DNA from 4 places in the Cellvibrio japonicus Ueda107 genome. Region 1 is predicted to be linked to each of the others. Evidence: predicted binding sites of a transcription regulator. Region 1 holds the regulator's gene; each other region holds the start of a gene.

Region 1 (5,760 bases):
CCGCACTGGTAACAGGGCTGCCCGCTGCCGCGGGCATCTATGTGGTGAGCAAATTATTTAAGCGGCAGGTTGATCAGGTCACCAGCATCAGCTACAGCATCCGAGGCAGTTGGGATAATCCCAAAATGCGCTTTGATCGCCTGTTTGAGAGTGAAGAGAGTTTGCGTGACAGCGTGAAAAAGAAAGCGCCCAATAGCTTGCTGATGAGGCCGGAAGATATAGCGCCTGGAGCGACAGCAGGGGGAGGCGCCGATTTATTGCGCGATAGCGGGGAAGGCCAGGCACCTAGTCCTGGGCTTCCAATTGCTCGCGGATAAACCCAAATAACTTGCGTGCGCTGGCTGCCGGTTTGTTTTCCTCGCGCTCTTTCTGGGCGGCGCGAATTAATTGGCGCAGGTGCTGCACATCAATACCGGGGCAGGAGGTTACCAGGGTCTGGAAGACCTGTTTGTCGCCTTCAATCAACAGGTCGCGGTAGCGCTCTATTTGATGTTGGCGGTGGATGTACTGGTCATTGCGGTTCTGGATTTTTTCAACCGCTGCCTGGATTTCTTCGTGATTACCTTCGCGCATCAATCTGCCTATGTACTGGATTTGACGGCGGCGGGCCTCTTTAGGGGGCATTTTGCGCGCAATGTAGATGGCATCCAGCATTTGTTCACTGAGGGGAATCTGCGCCAGTTGCTTTTCATTCATATGGATCAGGCTTTCGCCCAGGGCTTGCAATGCATGCATATCGCGCTTGACCTGCGATTTGCTGCGGATGTAATCATCGGGATTGACGTCGTCGTAGTCGTAAACCATAGCAGTGCTGGCTGTGAAAAAGTGGGCGCACAGAGTAGGCAAAAGCGCCGTTAATAACAACCCGTGTTATTCCCCTTCGCCAAAATAGTCGGTCACAAGCGTACTGATTTCATCGAGCGCGTGTTGTGCATCAGCGCCATCGGCACTGACTTGCAGCTGTGTGCCCTGACCGGCTGCAAGCAGCATCAGAGACATAACGCTTTTAGCATCGACCCAATTGCCTTCACCAACACGTACCTGCACCTGTGCCTTGAACTTGCTGGCGAGGCTGGCAAGTTTGGCGGCGGCACGGGCGTGGAGGCCGCGTTTGTTAATGATCTCAAGAGTTTGCTGGAGCATGGTTATGGTGCTTCTGGTGTTTATGAATATCGCGGTGGCGCACCTGGACATCCTGGTAGTACTGGTCAAAGTGTTTTTTTAAACGTTCACTCAAGTATACGGAGCGATGTTGGCCTCCGGTGCAGCCGATGGCAATTGTGATATAGCTGCGATTATTAGCCTGGTAGCGGGGTAGCCAGCGCGTTAAATAGTGCTCTATATCAGCATACATCTCCTGGACTGTGACCTGCTCTTCGAGAAACTCAACAACGTCAGCATCCAACCCGGTCTGGGGGCGGAGGTGTGGCTTCCAATGGGGATTGGGCAGGCAGCGGGCATCGAAGACCAGGTCGGCATTAACCGGGGTGCCGTGTTTAAACCCAAAGGATTCAAACAGGATTGCCATGGTGGCTTCGGTTCGCCCCACCACCCGATCCTTAACCAGATCGCGCAATTCATGCAGGTTGAGGTGGCTGGTATCAATTGTTTGGTCGGCCGCATCGCGGATGGGTTCGAGCAGGTTTTGCTCCAGCGCTATAGCTTCTTCAAGGCTGGTGCTCTTGTCGCTTAACGGGTGTTTACGACGGGTTTCACTAAAGCGCTGGATGAGAACGGAAGGATGGGAGTCCAGGTAGATTGTGTGAAAGGGCAGATGGGCCTCTTTCAAGGTGGATACCATCTTGGGAAAGAGACTCAAATCCTGCCAGGCATTACGCACATCAATGCCTATGGCAAACTTTTGCGCCTGATCCTTGTGGATTTCAATCTGTGCAACCAGTGCGGGTAGCAGGCTAACAGGCAGGTTATCGATGCAGTTGAACCCCACATCCTCAAGGACATGGAGCGCTGTCGTTTTTCCCGATCCGGATAGACCGCTGACAATCACTAGGTGCATGTTGGACTCGCTTAGCTGATTGCGGCTTCATACAGATCCTGGTCGCTGGCGGCTGCGCGCAATTTATCGCGGTATTCCGCTTTGTTGAGCGCATTAACCAGGGATGACAGGGTCTGCAAATGTTCGTCATGGGCCTCTTCGGGCACCAGCATGGCAAACAGGATATCGACGGGCTGTGAATCTATTGCGTCAAAGTCGACTGGCTCGGTCAACGTGATCAGGGCACCAACGGTTCCCTGACAGTTTTCCACCCGGCAGTGGGGAATGGCAATGCCATAACCTATGCCGGTTGAGCCCAGGCGCTCACGTGCGATAAGGCGGCGAAATAAGTCTTCCGCATCAATATGGGTGACATCCTGGGCGATGGTGTTGGCCAACAGTTCCAGGGCTCGTTTCTTGCTGCCCCCCTCAACGCGGCAAAGCGTGCGTTTGGGGCTGATTAACGCTTGAATTTCCATAGGGTTACTGTCGTCGTATCTTCTCTTGTCGTTAAGCCCCGGCTCAGGTGCTCCGAGGCTGATTGGGTTGGTGTGGCTTAACGGTGGCTGCGCAACTTTTCTTTATGCTTGATCAACTGCCGATCCAGTTTGTCAGCCAGTGCATCAATAGCTGCGTATAAGTCTTCATGGGTCGCATCAGCAAACAAGTCTTTGCCGCTGACATGAACTGTGGCTTCTGCCTTTTGAATCAGTTTATCCACCGAGAGGATGACATGGGTATTGGTTATACGATCATGGTGATGACTGAGTCTTTCCAATTTGTTATTGACGTAATCCCTGAGCGATTCAGTAACTTCCAGATGGTGGCCACTGATAGTTATTTGCATAAGTACATCCTCTCGTTTCACGCGGACTGGTAAAAAATGACAGTTGATTCAGCAGTTGCAACTGATAACAACCTGTTGGTGCGTCCCGGCGTTCGCCATCTGTCCTGGGTATTGGGCCTGGATTTACAGGCTTTTGCGTTCATTGGATGGCGGAATATTGAGCGATTCACGGTACTTGGCGATAGTGCGCCTGGCAACCTGGATACCCTGTTCTGCCAGCAATTCGGTAATCTTGCTGTCGCTCAGGGGTTTTTTCGGATTCTCTGCGCTCACCAGCTTTTTGATGATGGCGCGTATGGCTGTCGATGAACACTCGCCGCCACTGTCTGTACTGACATGACTCGAAAAAAAGTACTTGAGTTCAAAAATCCCCTGGGGGGTATGCATGTATTTTTGCGTAGTTACCCGTGAAATAGTCGATTCGTGCATGCCGACAATTTCTGCAATATCGTGCAATACCAGGGGTTTCATGGCTTCGGGGCCATACTCGAGAAAGCCGCGCTGTTTTTCCACAATACAGCTGGCTACCTTGAGCAGGGTTTCGTTGCGGCTCTGTAAGCTTTTGAGAAACCAGCGGGCTTCCTGCAAATTATCCTTGAGGAAGGTGTTGTCGCTGCTGGAGTCAGCGCGACGCACCATAGAGGCGTAGTCTGAATTGATGCGCAAACGTGGCGCTATGTCGGGATTGAGCTCCACAATCCAGCGACTGTCACGTTTTTCCACAAAGACATCAGGCACTACATATTCAGTATCGCCGCTGGCAATAATGTCACCCGGACGCGGGTTGAGCCCCTGGATAAGTGTTACCGCCTGGCTGAGTTCTGCCTCCTTGAGCTTGGTGCGACGCATCAATTGGCGATAATCGCGGCTACCCAGGAGTGGCAGGTATTGCTTAACAATCAGTTTGGCGGGCTCCAGAAAAGGGGTTTGTGGATCAAATTGCTGGAGTTGTACCAACAGGCATTCGGACAGGTTTTGGCTGCATACACCGCAGGGATCAAATTGCTGCAGACGGTGTTGTACGGCGACCACTTCATCTTCTTCAAGCTCTTCAAGCTCTGCTGCCAGTCCATCATAGATCTCGTGGATGCTGATAGAGAGCATACCACTGGGCTCTACTGCGTCGATAATTGCCATGGCAACCAGGCGATCGCGGTCAGACATGGGGGTCAGGTTCAGTTGCCAGGTGAGGTGGTCATAAATCGAATCGGTTGTGGCGCGACGGCTCTCAAAATCGTTGTCTTCGTTATCGTAGTTACTGGAGCTGCTGCTGGAGGAGGCCTGGTAAACATCGTCCCAACTGGTATCTACCGGTAAATCAGCAGGGATGGAGTCTGACCAGTCCCCGGCGCTATCGCCAAAACTGTCGGCGTCAAAGTCCGATTCTGCCGCGGCTTCAAAGCCTTCTCCATTGCTACTGGCGTAATCATTTGATTCGCTGCTGGAATAACTGTCAGTGCTGGTACTGGAAGTGTAATTGTCGCTCAGCTGGTCTGTGGTGTTTGCTGCTGGATCTGCGGCGACCTCAAGGGTTCGCTCGTAATCACTGGTATCCGGTTCGCCAGTGTCGTAGTTGGTTTCATTGCCACCCTCGTAGTTTTCCTCCAATTCCAGCATGGGGTTGGAGTCCAGTGCTTCCTGGATTTCCTGTTGCAAGTCCAGCGTGGAAAGCTGCAATAGGCGAATGGCCTGTTGCAACTGCGGGGTCATGGTGAGTTGCTGACCGAGCTTTAATTGGAGTGATTGCTTCATTATGGGGGCAACAAAACCTGTTCAGGGTGAAACCGGGGTGGTGTCCTGGGTAGACACCGGATGTACGCAGGTATGGATAGATAAAACGCCAACCTTCTTTTAGTGGAGTTTAGACAGGCTTTGATTCCCAATCAATAAGCCTTAGCAATCTTTGTGCCTAATGATTAAAAATTAAGAATTGTCAAGTTGTTGCGGTCGCAGAAATCGCTATGTTTCCGGTTGTAGCACCCTGGGTGGTGGTTAGATACGGAAATGCTCACCCAGATAAACCTCTCGTACCCTGGGGTGTGCAAGCACTGTCTCCGGCTGGCCGGAGGCAATAATGTGACCTTCACTCACGATATAAGCAGTTTCACAGATATCCAGGGTTTCACGCACATTATGGTCAGTAATTAATACGCCAATTCCGCGATCCTTGAGGTGGCGAACAATTTCCTTAATGTCGCTTACGGAGATCGGGTCTACACCGGCAAAGGGTTCATCCAGCAAGATGAATTGTGGGTCGGTCGCCAGGGCGCGGGCGATTTCCACGCGGCGACGCTCGCCTCCGGATAGGGACATACCCAGGCTGTTGCGAATGTGGGTGATATGGAATTCACCCAAGAGGGATTCGAGTTTTTCCAGACGCTGCTTGCGGTCGAGATCCTTGCGGGTTTCAAGGATAGCCATGATGTTATCGGCGACAGACAGCTTGCGAAAAATCGATGCCTCTTGTGGCAGGTAGCCAATGCCGGCACGTGCGCGCCCGTGAATCGGCAAAGGAGTGATATCCAGATCGTCAATCAGTACGCGTCCTTTATCTGCCGGTACCAGACCCGCAATCATGTAAAAACAGGTTGTTTTACCCGCACCGTTAGGGCCGAGTAAACCGACAATGGTACCGCTATCGACGGTCATGGACACATCGACAACGACAGTGCGTTTTTTATAGCTCTTGGCAAGGTTCTGGGCGTGCAATCTGGGCATGGGGTCAGTGCTTGGCTTCGGTTTTGGGCGGAATATAGATATCGACACGAGCGCCATCAATTTGCTTGGCTTTCATGACTTCATTGATGAGGTCGTAATTGATATGCGGCGCTTTCATGACCTGGCCATCTTGCTCAATGGCGGCCTCCTCAACCAGCAGTAAATGCTCATTGTCCGGGGTATAGGTGATGCTTTTAGC
Region 2 (5,760 bases), 690 kb from region 1:
ATAACGAATACCAATCACAAGCCGGTTTTGCGCCACGCGGCTTTGTTGCGGATGGCAGTACGGTATTCAGTGACAACAATGTTCTGAATCTATTGCCCGCCGGCCGTTTTGATGCGGTACAAATTCCTGAATATACCCTGAGTGGTTTTGTCGATTACCGTTTTACGTCCGGTTTTGGTGTAGAACTCTCTGCCTGGTGGACCAGTGATTGGTATGTAAACCTGAGTAAAACAGTGAAAATCCCCAATGAATTTAATATTGATTCCACGTTTTACTACCGCGCCGACAACTGGAGTGCTGCATTACAGGTACTTAACCTGACCGATGAATTGAACTTTGTAAATGGGCTATCGGCGCCAACCAACACCTTTCTGCAACCTATGCGGGGTCGTTCAGTGCAGGCGCAATTTGAGTACAAATTTTAAGGAGCTTGATCATGGCGGTGAAAATACTCTGGTACCTGACTGCACCGGATGGCACTGTTCCCTGGGAGCCTGATGGGCGTTGGGATACGGGCTTTGATCACCTGCAACAGTTGGCCGCGACGATTGACAAGCTGGGTTATTACGGTGCATTGCTGGCTACCGGTTTTGGCGGCAATGAAGTCCTTACGGTAGCCTCGGCTACCCTGTCGGTGACCAAGCGGATGAAATTCCTTGCTGCGATTCATCCGGGATTATTATCACCAGCCAAGCTCGCACAAATTGCACTGACGTTTGATAATTTTTCCGGCGGCCGCCTGTTGCTCAATGCGGTAAATGGCAATGATGCTACATCCCATGCCTTTGGTGTGCACTATGGCCATGACGAACGCTACGACTTCAGCCGCGAATACTGGCAGGCGTTCAAGGAGTCCTATTTGGGTCAGGAACATGGCTACCAGGGTAAATTTGTCCAGCTGGCGCCGCGCCCGCAACTTGCTGCCGGTTCACGCCGCGGTGTGGCCGGTGGTGGCGGTTTAAAACCCGTTCAACCCAATGGGGTTGAGTTATGGGGCGCCGGTACTTCGGCCCCCGGTGTTGCCCATTCGGTAGAGTTGCTTGATGTGTATCTCAGCTTTGCCAATACGCCGCCAAAGCTGGGTGAGAAATTCCGCCGTGTCGCTGCCGAGGCTGCCAAGCTGGGGCGTACATTGCGTTTTGGTACACGCTTGCAAATCATTGTGCGCGAAACCGAGCAAGAGGCATGGGACTATGCGCAATGGCTGGTGGATAACACCTCGGTTGAATATGCTATTGAGTCGATTAAGCGCCAGTTGCCGCCGGGAGAAACCCTTGAAACCTATCAAAGCCCCGACCCGCAGGTGCAAAGAAACCTGGACGTGATTCGCTCTGGTCGCCTGCCTGCGGCAAAAGATTTTGAAATCTATCCCAACATCTGGACCGGGCCTGCATTGCATGGCTTTAACGTACTGGGCCCGCTGGCAGGTACTACCCTGGTGGGTAGTGCGGAAAATATTGCAACGCGTATCCGCGAATTTGAAGCTGAGGGGGCGGAGGCCTTTATCCTGTCCGGCTGGCCGCTGATTGAAGAAGCCCATCGCGTAGCGGATTTGCTGTTCCCCTTGCTGGATCTCGATCACGGTTTTGACGTACCTATCCTCAACAAAAGCCGCTTGGCGGCGAGAAAGGCCACTGCCGTTGAATCCACACCAACGCAAAAGGCCGCTTATGTATAAAGAATTAACCCGCCGTGGTTTTTTGGTATCAGGTGCTGCGTTGGGAGGTTCGCTGCTGCTTGGCGGTGGACTTTCCGGTTGCAGCCAGGATACGCCTGTTGTGCCTTTGCTTGATCTCAACACCTCGGAACCGCGCTATGGTGGGCGTTTGCGTTTGGGTGTTATTGATGGTGACCAGACGGGCTCACTGGATGTGCATAAGCCAACCAGTACCGGCAGTACCATTCGTGGTTTTGCGCTTTACAGCAAGTTGTGGGAATGGGATGAAAATATGTTTCCTCGCCTGGCGCTGGCTGAGGAAGCGGAGGTCAATGCAGATGCGACAGCCTGGATTATACGGCTGAAACCGGGCCTGGAGTTTCATCATGGAAAAACCATTGATGCGGATGATTTAATTTTTTCCATTCGCCGCCTGAGTGATCCGCAATTGGCATCGCCCTATGGAAATTATGTCAATATTGTCGATCGGGACAATCTCGAAAAACTTGACAACAGAACCGTGCGTATTCGCTTTAAAGAGGGGCGTTCGTTTTTGTCGCTGCCGGATACCTGGGTAAATTTTGGCGGCATAGTGCCGGTGGATTATCATCCGGTGAATAATCCGGTAGGGGCAGGGCCCTATAAACTCAAACAATTTTTACCGGGGCAGCGCTCGCTATTTACCCGCTTTGAGCATTATTTCAAGCCGGGCCAACCCTATGCTGATGAATTGGAAATTATCGATTTTAAGGATCAGATATCCCGCTATGCGGCCTTGGTCGGTGGGCAAATTGACATTGCCAATGCGATCGCCCCTGAACAGAAAACACTGTTTGATAATAATCCCAAAGCCAAATTGCTGGTATCCGAGAGTGGAACCTGGCGCGCATTCAATATGAATACGGCGAAAGCGCCGTTTGATGATGTGCGTGTTCGCCAGGCATTTCGTTTACTGACCAATCGCCAGGAGTTGGTTGATCGGGTATTGATCGGTGAAGGGCGCATCGCCAACGATCTTTATGCGCCCCATGATCCCACCTTTAACCGCCATATTCCGCAGCGTCAACTGGATATTGCCGAGGCAAAATCTCTATTGCGTTCTGCGGGCCATGACAAGCTCACCCTGGAATTGACCACAGATGCAGCCGGTGCCAATGCAGCACTGGTATTTGCCGAGCAGGCACGTTTGGCAGATGTCAGGATCCATGTGAAAAAAATTGATAACGCTACCTTCAATGGCCCACGTAAAAATGAATGGGTAATGAGTACCGGCGGCTCATTGGGACAACCATTCCTGGCGCAGGCCACCAGCCAGGATGGCCCTACCTCGGCATCCAATCGAACCAATTTCCGTGATGAGCGTTTTACCCAGCTGTATTTTGCTGCCCAGGCGCAACCCGACCTTGGATTGCGTACACCACTGGTGCATGAGGCGCAGGAAATCCAGCACAGTCGTGGCGGATTATTGATTTGGGGCTTTACCAATTTCCTCGATGGTTATACCGATAGGGTAGGCGGCCTTACTGCAGAATGCTCACACTTTTCCACCTGGCGCTTTGACAATATCTGGTTGCGTTCATAGCCTCGGCTGGTGCTGTGACGATACTAAAAACGCCTGCTCATCGGTGATCGCAGCACTGGAGTTTGAAGCACCCTGAATAAGATAAACAAAGTTCTGAGACTGTATTCGTGAAAAAAATTCTGATCATTGGCAGCGGTGGTTCCGGTAAATCCACCCTTGCCAGGCAATTGGGTAAATATTTGCAGATAGAGGTTGTGCATTAAGGATTAGCCGTAGAGATACCCTGAAAGGGAGCGCATCCTGGTCTGGGCGGATTTGATTGCCAGGTCCCATGAATACAGTAGATATGCACTTATTAGGTGCTTTGTGTATGCGATGTGATCATTAATAGTGCTTTATATAAATTTTTTGTGTTCCATTAAGGGTTGTTTTTCATCTGTGCGTGTCATTTTTGGTGCATTGCCGGGGCAATAAACCTGATAAAACGTCTTCGTATCGCCGTTAAACCTGTGAAAACACGTCATAACGGTGGCTGGCATGATGGTTGCTCAACAGGGGTATTACTAATCATTCCTGTTTGGGAGATACAACATCATGGCTTATATCGAACCCAGTGAATTTGTCACCAAGATGGTCGACTCCGGTGAGCAGAAGGTTTATATGTCCAGCAAGGACACGCTGATCCGGGCGTTCATGGCGGGGGCTATTTTGGGTCTGGCGGCCATGTTCGCCATTACCGTGACCATCAATACCGGTTCGCCCCTGCTGGGTGCAGTGCTATTCCCTGTCGGTTTCATCATGCTCTACCTGATGAAGTTCGACCTGCTGACCGGCGTGTTTACCCTGGTACCTCTTGCCTGGCTCGACAAACGCACAGGTGTGACTATCCAACAGGTATTGCGCAATTGGGGGCTGGTGTTTGTGGGTAACTTTGCCGGTGCGCTGACGGTGGCCTTCTTTATGTCGTTTGTGCTGACTTACGGCTACAGTGTTGATGGCGGTGAGATAGCCGCCAAGGTCGGTAATATTGGTGAGTCGCGGACACTGGGCTATCAGTCCCATGGCGTGGCGGGTTGGTTGACGATTTTCGTGCGCGGCATTCTGTGTAACTGGATGGTGTCCATGGGGGTTGTGGGCGCGATGATTTCCACTTCGGCGGGCAGCAAAATGGCGGCTATGTGGATGCCGGTGATGCTGTTCTTCTACATGGGTTTTGAGCATTCCATCGTCAATATGTTTCTCTTTCCCTTCGCCATGATCATGGGCGGTGATTTTTCCGTGGCCGACTATATGCTGTGGAATGAATTGCCCACGGCGCTGGGCAATCTGGTGGGCGGTTTCCTGCTGGTGGGATTGCCGCTGTATCTGACCCATGTACGTACCAGCCCGGCGCGTCGCCTTGCTTGATAGTCATGCCTGATAATGGATTCACAACAACTTCGCGTCAGCATCGGCCAGTACACATCGCGCGGCAGCAAGGCGGTGAATCAGGATTTCATCGGCGCACGCCTGCCGCGCGAGCCATTGTTAGGTGCCAAGGGAATTGTATTGGCTATTGCGGATGGTATCAGCAGCAGTCAGGTCAGCCAGATAGCGAGTGAAACCGCCGTGAGTGGTTTTATCGAGGATTACTATTCCACACCCGATGCCTGGTCAACCCGGCATTCAGCGCAGCGGGTGTTGCAGGCGATCAATTCCTGGCTGTTTTCCCAGACTCACAATAGCCCCTATCGTTTTGATAAGGACAAGGGATATATCTGTGCTTTCAGCACGCTGATTATCAAATCGCGCAAGGCGCATATTCTGCATTCAGGCGATACGCGCATTTACCGTCTGGCAGGCAAACACCTGGAACTGCTGACCCAGGATCACCGCCGTGTGGTGGATGAGGAAACCAGTTACCTCACCTCGGCTTTGGGTATTCGTCCGAATCTGGAGCTGGACTATCGCCAGATTGATCTCGAGCCCGGCGATATTTTTGTCCTGGCCAGTGACGGTGTATACGATTTTTTTGATCCGCAAACCCTGGCCGGGATATTGCCGCAGGCCGATGATTTGAACCGGGTGGCCAAAATGATTGGCCAGCAGGCGCTGGAATCCGGTAGCCGGGACAATCTCAGTGTGCAACTGGTGCGCGTGGAATCCCTGCCGGATCATCACGTCAGTGATCTTTCCCGGCAGGCGTCAGCCATGCCGCTGCCGCCCCGGCTGGAAGCGCGCACGGCGTTTGATGGCTACACCATTATCCGCGAACTCTATATCAGTCCTCGCAGCCATGTGTATGTGGCGCAGGACAATCAGAACCAGCAACTGGTGGTGATCAAGGTGCCCTCCACCGAGGGCCGGGAAAATCCCCAATACCTTGAGCGGTTTTTGATGGAGGACTGGATTGCCCGGCGGCTGGATAACACCCATGTGCTCAAAGCCATCACACAAACCCGCATGCGCCGTTTTCTTTATCTGGTGACGGAATATATCGACGGTCAGACCCTCACCCAGTGGATGCAGGACAACCCCAATCCCGGCCTGCCAAAGGTGCGGCAGGTTGTGGAGCAGATCGCCAAAGGCTTGCAGGCATTTC
Region 3 (5,760 bases), 1.3 Mb from region 1:
CTGCAAACCGGCATCCAACACTTCGCGGATGGGTTCGATCATGGAGTAAGGCACTGTGATATGCATCTCCCCACCACCGCCATCCAATTCGATATGGAAAGTGCTGACCACAACCACTTCGCTCGGGCTGACAATATTGGCCAGGGAGGGATTCACTTCGGAGTGAACATATTCAAAGCTGACGGGAAATACCGCTTTCCAGGCTTCCCCCAGGTCCACAAATGCCTGGTTTAACACCATCTGGACTACACGTAATTCCGTTGGAGTGAACTCACGCCCCTCGATCTTGGCATGGCGACCATCGCCGCCAAAAAAGTTATCAACCAGCTTAAACACCAAACGCGCGTCGAGGATAATCAGGGCGGTTCCGCGCAGTGGGCGAAACTTCACCATATTCAGGCTGGTGGGAACATAAAGCGTGTGAACATACTCACCAAACTTCTGGATCTGTACGCCCCCGACCGAAACGTCCGCTGTACGACGCAACAGGTTAAACATGCTGATGCGGGTATAGCGGGCAAAGCGTTCGTTGATCATTTCCAGCGTGGGCATGCGCCCGCGCACTATGCGATCCTGGCTGGTTAAATCGTAGGCGCGGACCGCTCCCGGCTCCAGATCCGATTCAGTTTCTATATCGCCGTCATCAACACCATGGAGTAAGGCATCAATTTCGTCTTGTGAGAGTAAGTCTTGCACAGTGATTGGCCTTATTGCATAACGAAAGTGGTAAACAGTACCTGCTCCACCTTGCTGGTAGCCGCGGCACTGGACGAAGCACTGGCTTGCGCTTGCTGTTCTCTATCGACAATTCCCTGAACGGCACTGAGCGCCTCTGTACGCAATGCCTCTTTACCTTCCGGGGTTTGTAATTCATCAAAATTCTTACTGCTGAGCAGCATAACCAGGCTGTTGCGTATGGCAGGCATATGCAGTTTCAACAAGGGTTCCAATACAGGATCGCGATACATCAGGGTTATTTCTGCCTGCAAGAAACGCTGGCGCCCATTCACGTTAAAGTTGATGGTGAAATTGGGATTGAGCTGCAGGTAAATAGCCGGAGCCAAAGCGACTGGCCCTGCCGGTTGCACGGCCTCATCCGGATTATCATCCCCACGCCAAAATTTGAGCGCAGCCAAAGTCCCACCAACGGATATCAGAATTAATACAACCGCCACACCAATGATCAGGAACAACTTTTTTTTATCCGACTTTACAGTGCCGGTATCTGTTGCATTTGCGTCATTGGCTTTATCGGTTTTCTTGGGGGCTGCCGCCATGTCAAAACTCCGTCGCTTTTCTCTGCCAAAATAGTATCAGCAATAGCCATGCCACTGCCTGTTATGCCAGATAGCTTAGCAGTGGTTTACTATTTTGCTGGTGAATGTCTTGCGAAAACAACGTATTAGCAACAACCCGGGATAATTCCGGGCATTGGCTGGAGGGAATGGCGATAAAAAGAACAGACTATCAGGCGTAATGATCAATTAAACGTAATTGACCAATGCTGCTCTCACCCACAACCTGGAGAGCCTCTTCTTCCGCCTGGGACTCGGAAGAGCGATTGCCAGAGGTGGACTCATCCTGTGCTCGTTGCTGTTGATGGCGATCCGAGACATCGACATTGACCAGGTTCAACCCCTGCTCGGCAAACATTTCACGCAGGCGTGTTGCCTGCTGATCCAATGCTTCACGCACCTGTGGATGTGGCGAAACGAAAGTCACGCTCGCCTGATCCTGGCTGACACTGACCTTGACATGCATGCTGCCTAAATCCGGCGGATCCAGGCGAATATCGGCTGCCGACAGGTTTTGAGCAGCCATCCACAGGACACGATCACTCACAGCCTGGCTCCACTGGGGATTCCCCATAGCCTGCGGCAGGTTCATTTGCGCCACAAAACTCCGCGCTGTCGGAGATAAAGGGGAATTTGCATCCAGGGGACGCCCCAGTGCATCCACCGGAACAGGTGCCGGTGGAGCTGGGGTTTTTAACGCATCCAAAATGGGCTTATCTCCTGCCTGGCTCTTATCCGATACCAGGGATTTAGCCAGCTCCGGCATCACCTTCGACACCTGTGATTGCAAGTTATCCAGATCGAGAGTAATCCCCTGATCAGATTCCCCTTCTATCACCGGGTCTGTCGCTAATGAGGCGGGATCTATAGGCTTCAGCCCTTCAGGTACCAAAACCTGGCCACGTCCGGCAAAGGTTAGCAAAGGGCTTTTTAATGCACTTTCGCCCTCCTCCACCAAAAGATCGGCAGACAATTGTTCACCGGTTAATGGACTGGCAATTTGCCCTGCGGTCAGCAGCAACGCCTCCGGGGCCACTAAGGGCTCTGGTGTTTCATCCCCTTGTTCAGTTACTAATACGGACGGCTCGACGGGTAACTCACCCATCATTAATGTCATTAGCTCTTGTTCCGGGATTAAAGTCTCATCGGCTTTGTCTGTTGCTATCCCGGTTTCTGTATTCGTTTCTACTGCCGAATCTGTTGCCAGTTTTTTATGGTTGGCACCAGACTGCTCTGACATGGCTGGCTCGGAACACTTAGCCGATGGCGCTTGGGGATTTGAAGGATTCTTACGAGGAGACTCATGCGAGTGATTAGCAGGCGCCGGCCTGGTATCTGCTTGTCGCTCCTCCTGGGGGCGCACAGGACTTGCAGCAGGTTTGACGGCTGGACGGGTGGCAACTTCTGGCCGGGTATTTTGCATTAACTGCTGGAAACTGGTTGCATCTGTGTTGGCTGGGTTCGACTGACTTTTGGTCGTCCTGGCAGGCACATTGGCACTCAGGTTAAGCAGCGAATTAACGGCTAGACCGCTTTGTTGCGCGGAGTGTTGCATGAATACTGGCTCCCATTACACATCGACGTCCCGATACCAGGTAGTGCCATTAAGAGCGGCAAATGCTTGCCGCCCAAAAGGCTGATATCGTGTTCCACAGGGAATAAGTGCAAGGTAGGTGCCAACAGCGCAGGACAGATAAAGGAATGCAGGTGGTAGGGGCATTCGCTGATCAGCGGCTCACCTGCAACATAGCGCGCAGCAGGTTTTCCACTTGGGCATATTCCTGCTCTATCGCACGCAAATCCTGATCAAGGTTTACCAAGTCACCATCGAGGGCCTTTTTTTCCAGGGATGCACACAGAGCTGCTAATTGAATCGCGCCGATATTACTGCTGCTCCCTTTGAAACTATGTGCAGAGCGCCGAATCAAGTCGGCATTGGCACTATTAATAATGGTGTGCAGCTTTTGCAGGCGCTCGGTGGAATCAAGAATAAAGGTGTCAATCAATAGAGGGAAATCACCCTCCATGACATCCCTGAGTGTATTTAGTGCGTCATAATCAAGATGGTTCATGTTGGAGAATTCCACAGTTATATTATTCATTCAATCGTCACTCACCCAGCAAAACTCTACCTCTATGGTATTACCGGCACCGATAAAATTGACCGACGAACACAAACTCTCCAGCAATGCCAAGCCCCGTCCGCTGTAGCTCAGGCTATGCAGGCTATTGCGGTTACGGTTTTGGTAATCAAAGCCCTTGCCACTGTCTTCAACTCGCACACGCAAAATACCCCCCTCATCATGGGTGCGATGGTTAATGTGGAAACGCACATAACCTGTATCCAGTTGTTGGAGGCGCTCTTCACGCAAACGGTAGTAATCGCTAAATCCACTGGGCGTTTTCTTCAGTGTGGAATTCAGTTGCAGTACACCATGCTCCAGGGCATTGGCATATAACTCAGCCAATATGGTGTAAATGGTGCTGCTAAAACTGCGCAGGCTGGGCACTTCCATCAACACATTAAGTAGCATGGGTAGCGGATCAAAGACACGAAAACTACGCGGATTTACCTCAAAGCGCATAGACCACTCAACTTCGGCATTGGCAAATCGCTGGTTGGCATCCACAAATGCCTGATCCACCTGGGCCGGTTCATCCATGCGGATTTCCAGCAGGGAAAGGTCATCGTCTTTATCATTGGTTCCGACAAATTGCTGCACCTGTTCAATAATTTCATCAAACAGCCGTGACGGCTCGCGGTTTTGGACAAAGACTTGTTTGAGTCGTTCCTCGCCGAACATATCGCCATTGAGGTTGCGCGCCTCATGGATGCCATCTGACCAGAGGAAAATACGGTCGTTGATGGCCAGCTCAAAATATTCACAGTTATCTTTAAACGCCCGGTTGGACAGGACCCCCAAGGGTAGATGGGTGGAGCGGACTGGCACCACAGTTGCCGTTTTCTGGCGATAGATAAAGGCATCAGGTAAACCGCCATTCCAGATCTTGACCCGGCGTTTGCGGAAATTGATATCCAGCATGATGGCGCAGCAAAAAATACCGACCGGCAGGATGTTTTTTAACTTGCCATTGATTTCGCGCAGGATGTCGCTCATGCCGAAACCCTTGGGCACCATGCCGTAAAAGGTGGACGCCAGGGGCATGGCACCTATGGCTGCGGGCAGGCCATGGCCGGTAAAGTCCCCCAACAACACCATCATGTTGCCGTTGGGGCGCATGGCCGCTACCAACACATCACCGTTAAATACCGCCAGGGACGACAGGAAAAAGCGAACATTCTTGGCGTTGAGGCAACCGCTGTGGGCGACATTATCAAATACATGCTTGGCAACCTGCTGCTCCTGTAACAGCCGGTTGTTGTATTGCACGATTTGGTCGCGCTGGGTCAGCATAGTGCTATGCAATTCGCGCATGCGGTTGAAGGCCTTGATCTTGGCCTGGAGGATCACACGGTTATAGGGTTTGGAGAGGAAATCATCGCCACCTGCATCCAGGCAGCGCACCAGGGATTCTGTATCGGAGAGCGACGTGAGGAAAATAATGGGGACCAGTTCATCACCGGCCAGTTGCTTGATCGTTCGCGCAGCACCAAATCCATCCATTTCCGGCATCAGGGCATCGAGCAGGACAATATCCGGGTGCTCCGCTTCATAGGCACTGATCGCTTCCAGGCCATTGCGCGCCAACAGCACCTGATGCCCTTCTTTGCGCAGAATGCTTTCGAGGATCAGCCGATCAGTATCCGTATCGTCAGCCACCAGAATTTTGAGACGACGATTATTCATGGTTGTAGGTGCTTCATCCGGGGGCTGTATCTCCTGTACTGGCGCCCCTGTGGCTATCCCTGGCTGGTGCATAGGCTAAATCTCCCATGGCCTGACAACAGGAGCAGGCACAAAGCCTGATCACAAGGGTGCACTATTCAATATCAAACAACTGTTCAAAATTGGAAATCAGCAGGATTTTTTTCACATCTGGCGAACAATTAACCACCTGGATGCGGGACTGCTCACCACCGGCATAATCGCGCAGCAACAACAACATGCCCAATGCAGAACTGTCCAGATAGGTAGTCCCCTGCAAATCGACCCGATATTGTGATGGCACTTTGGGTAGCTTCTCATAGGCATTGCGAAAATCCTGGTGAGAGCTGAAATCAAATCGCCCCTGAATATAAATAGTGACTTGATTACCGTCAGGAGAAACTGTTGACGTTATCGCCATGTCTTACCTCGTAAATCTCATGGGGTTGGTTTCACCGGGCTAGTGTAAACGATGATACGCATCTCTGGTGTTGATACATACGCTAGGAAAACCACAGGGAACCTTTCCGCGAATGCCATACCCTCAGCCAGCGCTCCTGCCACACCACCTAAGGATAGCCCAGTTATGATGATTTGGAGCCTAGTCTATAAAAAAGCACATGAGAGCATTTTTGTTT
Region 4 (5,760 bases), 1.7 Mb from region 1:
TCTTGCACCTTACATGCGTTGCCGGATAGGACCAGAGCGGGAACAACAGGAAGTTAGGGTTTATTCGTCCGTAGGGGAAATCTATTAGTGATTCAGGGAGGAACAAACGACAGATTGCCTGAGTATAGCGGCTATTTTCCGGTAGTGCAAAAACAAATTGGGCCGTCTTGCGACAGCCCAATCGGGAACTTACAGTGCACCGTTAATGAAATCGACCAATTGTGGTTTACTCAGGGCTCCCACTTTGGTGGCATGGGCAGCACCGTTCTTGAAGATGATCAGGGTCGGAATACCGCGCACATTGAACTTGGCAGCACTCTCTTTGTTGTCATCCACGTTTAATTTGGTAATTTTCAATTTACCCTCAAACTGCTCGGCCAGGTCGTCCAGAATGGGGGCAATCATCTTGCAAGGGCCACACCAAGGCGCCCAAAAATCAACCAATACAGGAATATCAGCAGCAATGACTTCCTGTTCAAAGCTGGCGTCACTGATATGGACAATAGCGTCACTACTCATAAAAACTCCGGGGTTTAAGGCGTTGAACCAGGGCCAGGGCCCTGAAAAGACTGGGGCAATAATAAGGACTCCACCCCAGGCAGGCAAGGAGAAAAAAGCAATGATTTCTATAGGGGGCCACTATAGCGATGCGCTATTTTCCGGATTGACGACTACCCCCAACGCATCAAATGCCGCATAAAGGCTATCGAAAGTGATGGGTTTAGCCAGGTAATAGTTCATACCGCTGGCGAAAACGGCTTCGCGGTGCTCCTGCAAGGCGTGGGCGGTCAATGCGACAACCGGTACGGCAGGACGACCGCTGCGCCGTTCAAGTTCACGGATATTGCGCGTGGCTTCAAAGCCATCCATTTCCGGCATCTCACAATCCATCAGGATAAGGTCAAAACGCTGGGCACCATGGTGCACCAGGTCTACCGCTTCGCGGCCATTCTCGGCAAATACCGGTTGAATTCCCAATTTACCCAGAAGACCTTTAATCACCATACGGTTAACCGGATTATCCTCTGCCACCAACACTTGCAGGTGGGCAAACTTATCGCGTGCGAGAACTTTTTCTGCCGGGAGAACAGTGGGCGCCGCTTCATGCCCCAGCAATGCAATCAACTCCCGGTAAAGTGCTTTGACGGATATAGGCTTGCGCAAAACCGTATGGATCGCCAGCCGTTGCATCACTGCCTGGTCGTGGTAGACATCGCCACCGCTAAACATAAAAACGGGCAGCTCGGTAAAATCCGGGGCATCTCGCAGCCATTGAGCCAATTCGAATCCGGTAGCATCCGGCAGTGAATAGTCAAAGGCCACAAAATCAAACGGCTCTCCGGCATGTAATCCATGTTTGAGTAAAGCGACAGCCTGTTTTGCAGAGAACGCCGTTTCAAGTAGCAAGCCCCAGTGGTCGCAATAACGCTGGGTAAAGGTCACCAGGGGCGCACTGGTTTCCACCATTAACAACCGTTTTCCCTTCAGGGTCGGATCAGGGGTTAGACTCGGAGAAGCCAGTTCCTGCACATCAAACTGGGCGGTAAACCAGAACTGCGCGCCTTCCCCCTTGGCACTCTTGACGCCGATACGGCCTCCCATTAACTCGGCAAGGCTTTTACAGATAGCCAATCCCAACCCTGTACCACCGTATTTACGGGTAGTAGAGGCATCTGCCTGATTAAAGGAGTCAAACAAGTTACTGGCACTGTTCGGATCTATACCGATACCACTGTCCTGAACCACAAAGCGCAGCATAAGGCGCCCTTCCGCCTGCAGGGCTGTGTTATCGAGGCCTACCTCCAGGGAGACAAACCCCTCCTCGGTAAATTTAAAGGCATTGCCCAGCAAGTTAATAATAATCTGCCGCAAACGGGTTGGATCACCGCGCAAACGCCGGGGAACATCGGGATTCAAGCCGCCAAATAGCTCAATATTGCGTTTGTTGGCAGTGGCGCCAAACAATTGGATGCAATTTTCAACCAGATCATCCAGTTCGAATACCATTTCCTCCAACTGCATCTTGCCGGCTTCGATTTTGGAGTAGTCGAGAATATCGTTAATGATACTCAGCAGTGTTTCACCCGAGCGATGGATGACATCGATATAGTGCTTCTGGTTTTCATCCAATGGGGTGTCGCGCAACATATCCAGCATGCCGATGACTCCATTCATCGGGGTGCGAATCTCATGGCTCATGGTTGCCAGGAACTGGCTTTTGGCGCGACTGGCATCTTCCGCCGCGTTTTTCTGGCGACGGGTTTCGAGCTTTTCCTCCTTTTCTGACAGGAGCGCCAATTCAATCGCATGGCGTTGCTCAATATCGTCCAGCAAGGTCTCACGCATATGGTTGATGGCATTCACGACGTTATCCAACTCATCCGGCATGGAGTCCATTTTCATACGCTGCAATTTAAGCGGCTTGGTCAGCGATTCCAAATTAAGGTTACGCGTGTAGTTGGCAATGATTTTGATATGGCGGGTCAACAGGGTGTGAACCAGCCAGATAATAAAGAGTGCGATAATCAGGGTTTTGGTGCCCTGGACCAGGGCCACAAAAAAGGCGCGCTCCCAGAGCTTTTCATAGATACCTGCCAGGCTGGCCGTCACCGTCAACACGCCCAGCTCCTGGGGCGGGGTACTGGAGTCTTCGTAGATAAGGGGATAATCGCGCACCAGGAACTGGCTGGGTTTGGTCTCAAGATCCTTGAGCGAATAGTGGGGATTGGTTGCGACCAAATGCTGCTTGATATTGTTCCAGTCGTGCCAGGTCACACTCACCTGCACCACATCATCCACATCCAGGACGCTGTGGATCTGGATGTTCAGCTGTTCCTGGTCAAATCCCCACAGGCTTTTGGTGATACTGGCCAGCGTACTGATACGCACCTGGTCCAGGCGCTTTTCCAGCTCGGCGATATCATCATTAAAATTGCTGTGCAGCTGAAGAAGAATGGCAAATAGGGTGATGACTGAGCTGCTGATGATGATCAGCCCCAGCAACCTTGCCACTATGGGATTTTCACGCATGTAGCGCTTAAGATTCAGCATAGGTACCAACCGCTGACACAGAATCCGATCACAGCCAGGGTCGTACCTGACCAAACCACAGAATCCCAGAAGTGTAGCAGTAATCCCCCCTCAAAGTACCAACACATTTACAGCGACCAGGGAGGTTTTTTACCGACAAGGTACTTGCCCGGAGTCAGCAACACGCATTTTGCCCCACTGACGTCAAGGGGGATAACCCCAACGAAAACCGAAAAAAGTCTGCAGCAACGACACCAGGATGCCTGTTTTTCAAAAGTGGTTCATTTTAGAATGCCGCACAAGCCTTCAATGATCACAATCAGGGCGCACTGCAGATAGTGCCCCAAAATCATGACGATTCCTGCTTGCCTGTGTATGGGATTTCCATCGGGCCCTTTTCCCGTGTCGAGTTGGCACACCCCCGGCGTAACCTTTGTTTGATTAATGAGTACCCATGTTGGAGTGATCCGGATGCGCTTCTGTTTGACCTGTAAATCGAGCCCCACCCAAACCCTTTTCCTATCGCGCCGCTGGCTGAGTCTCTGTGCCCTCCCATTTTTGCTATGGCACCACAACCCCCTGGCGCAAATAGCAGAGCCGCCCAAACCCAATCCCGTACAAGAATCCGCAACACTGACAGATATTGCCAAACCCGGGTTGTTCGATGCGCTTAGCGAGCGCGCCCGGAAACTGGCCAAACACGATTACGAACCGATCCACGCCAACATTCCCAGCGAATTGGCCGATATGGATTACGACCAGTATCGCGCTATTCGCTTCCGCCCTGAGGCAGCGCTGTGGCGCGGACAATCGCTGTTTGAAATCCAGCTATTTCACCCGGGCTTCCTCTATCGCGAACCGATTATCCTGCATACGGCAGGCGATACACCGGAGAGCGTCCTGCAATTTAAGCAGGCGTTTTTCAACTACGATGGCCCCGCGGCTCCGCTGGCCGGTTTGGCGCCAGGCAATATTGGCTTTGCAGGTTTTCGAGTGCATTACCCGCTCAATAGCAACGAGTACAAGGATGAGTTCCTGGTGTTCCAGGGCGCTTCCTATTTCCGCCTGATAGGCCCGGGACTGTTATACGGTTTGTCAGCGCGCGGGTTGGCAATAGACACCGCGGAACCCAAGGGCGAAGAATTCCCGGTTTTTCGCGAATTCTGGCTAATCAAACCGGCAGCGGAGGAAAACCGCCTGGTGATTTATGCCCTACTCGACAGCCCGTCCATTAGTGGCGCTTATCGTTTCGAGGTGCTACCCGGTGCACCTACCGAAATGAATGTGGAGGCGCGGCTTTTCGCGCGCCAGGATATTGTCAAACTGGGTGTGGCCCCGCTGACCAGTATGTTTATGTGGGGTGAAAACCACACGCGCTTTGTGGATGACTTCCGCCCCGAAGTCCACGACTCGGACGGCCTGTTAGTAGCGGCCTCCAATGGCGAATGGATCTGGCGCCCGCTCAGCAATCACCGCATGCTGCGTGTGTCTTCCCTATCCGACGAAAATCCACGTGGTTTTGGCCTGTTACAACGCGACCGGGACTTCGAACACTATATGGATATGGAGGCCCGTTATGAATTGCGGCCCAGCATGTGGATCATGCCGCAGGGCGATTGGGGCAAAGGCCGGATTGAGCTGGTGGAGATTCCCAGCGACAGCGAAACCAACGATAACCTTGTCGCCTATTGGGTGCCTGCCAAAGCCATGAAAGCCGGCAGCAGTGCCACCTATAGTTATCGCTTGCGCAGCTTCGACCATTTTTTACCTGAAAATGCGGGTGCCAAGGTGATTCGCACCCGCATCGGCTGGGGTGCCAATCCCGGTCAGGCAGACCCACCGCCGAAAAGCAAACGCAAGTTTGTGGTGGATTTTCGCGGCGGCGAGCTGGATAACTTATCACCTGACGCTCCCATAGAAGCCGTACTACAGCAAAGCTCGGGCAATATCAGCGAATTAACCGTGCGCCGCCTGCCCGATGATCGCACCTGGCGCGCCTCTTTCAAGCTGGAACCCGATGGCAATAACTACGCCGATATGCGCCTGTTCCTGAAACTGCGCGACCAGCGCTTAAGTGAAGTATGGAGCTATGTCTGGTACCCGGATGCGCTCTAACCCCACCAGAACGATCAATAGCGAGCCGGAATCCGTGTCTGCTTTTGCGATTATCGACATACCGGGCCAACGTGCCCGGCGTTACCTCTTTGCACTTTTGAGTCTGGTTACTACCCTGGGCGGGGTATACACCATGTTCGACATCCTCAGTGCCAATGGACTGAACACGCTCGAAACGGTTCTGCTTGTGCTGTTTAGTATCACCTTTGGCTGGATCAGCATGGCATTCTGGAGTGCCGCATTTGGTTTCACCCTGCAAATGCTGCGCCTGGATCCGCTATCGCTCAAGCCGCTTGAGCGAGGCTCCGATAACAGCCCGATCATCGCTCGCACGGCTATCGTCATGCCAGTGTATAACGAGGACACCCAGCGGGTTATTGCCGGTTTCGAAGCCACCCTGCGTTCACTGGAGGCAACCGGAGAATTAGCACATTTCGATTTCTTTTTGCTGAGCGACACCACCCAACCTCATATTGCTCAGGATGAACTGAAGGCGTGGCAACAACTGCAGGCCAGATTGGGCGACATTGGCAAGCAGTGTTTTTACCGTCGCCGCGAAAAAAACATCGGGCGCAAAGTCGGGAACCTGAGCGAGTTTTGCCAGCGCTGGGGCGC

The links. The regulator sigma-54, encoded in region 1, starts transcription at its own class of promoters, with help from an activator protein. The targets are predictions, from matches to a motif close to TGGCACANNNNTTGCNNT.
Region 2: a site for sigma-54 is predicted at 3,713-3,730, ahead of CJA_RS10965 (formate/nitrite transporter family protein). Genes of this name have one in related genera too.
Region 3: a site for sigma-54 is predicted at 2,957-2,974, ahead of CJA_RS18650 (flagellar hook-length control protein FliK). Genes of this name have one in related genera too.
Region 4: a site for sigma-54 is predicted at 3,442-3,459, ahead of CJA_RS01760 (OpgD/OpgG family glucan biosynthesis protein). Genes of this name have one in related genera too.

The regions. Positions count from the first base shown of each region.
Region 1 covers NC_010995.1:3,289,791-3,295,550, reverse strand. Annotated here, with positions in the region: gene CJA_RS13575 (YhdP family phospholipid transporter) at 1-317, shown strand, start outside; gene yjgA (ribosome biogenesis factor YjgA) at 286-804, opposite strand; gene CJA_RS13565 (HPr family phosphocarrier protein) at 871-1,143, opposite strand; gene rapZ (RNase adapter RapZ) at 1,124-2,017, opposite strand; gene ptsN (PTS IIA-like nitrogen regulatory protein PtsN) at 2,029-2,475, opposite strand; gene hpf (ribosome hibernation-promoting factor, HPF/YfiA family) at 2,553-2,843, opposite strand; gene CJA_RS13545 (RNA polymerase factor sigma-54) at 2,967-4,595, opposite strand; gene lptB (LPS export ABC transporter ATP-binding protein) at 4,836-5,561, opposite strand; gene lptA (lipopolysaccharide transport periplasmic protein LptA) at 5,566-5,760, opposite strand, start outside.
Region 2 covers NC_010995.1:2,596,972-2,602,731, reverse strand. Annotated here, with positions in the region: gene CJA_RS10980 (TonB-dependent receptor plug domain-containing protein) at 1-425, shown strand, start outside; gene CJA_RS10975 (LLM class flavin-dependent oxidoreductase) at 437-1,678, shown strand; gene CJA_RS10970 (ABC transporter substrate-binding protein) at 1,671-3,239, shown strand; gene CJA_RS10965 (formate/nitrite transporter family protein) at 3,774-4,586, shown strand; gene CJA_RS10960 (bifunctional protein-serine/threonine kinase/phosphatase) at 4,602-5,760, shown strand, end outside.
Region 3 covers NC_010995.1:1,976,622-1,982,381, reverse strand. Annotated here, with positions in the region: gene fliM (flagellar motor switch protein FliM) at 1-696, opposite strand, end outside; gene CJA_RS08395 (flagellar basal body-associated FliL family protein) at 708-1,277, opposite strand; gene CJA_RS18650 (flagellar hook-length control protein FliK) at 1,468-2,850, opposite strand; gene CJA_RS08385 (Hpt domain-containing protein) at 3,023-3,367, opposite strand; gene CJA_RS08380 (ATP-binding SpoIIE family protein phosphatase) at 3,398-5,104, opposite strand; gene CJA_RS08375 (STAS domain-containing protein) at 5,238-5,543, opposite strand; gene fliJ (flagellar export protein FliJ) at 5,759-5,760, opposite strand, start outside.
Region 4 covers NC_010995.1:448,452-454,211, reverse strand. Annotated here, with positions in the region: gene trxA (thioredoxin TrxA) at 190-519, opposite strand; gene CJA_RS01765 (response regulator) at 640-3,051, opposite strand; gene CJA_RS01760 (OpgD/OpgG family glucan biosynthesis protein) at 3,514-5,145, shown strand; gene mdoH (glucans biosynthesis glucosyltransferase MdoH) at 5,120-5,760, shown strand, end outside.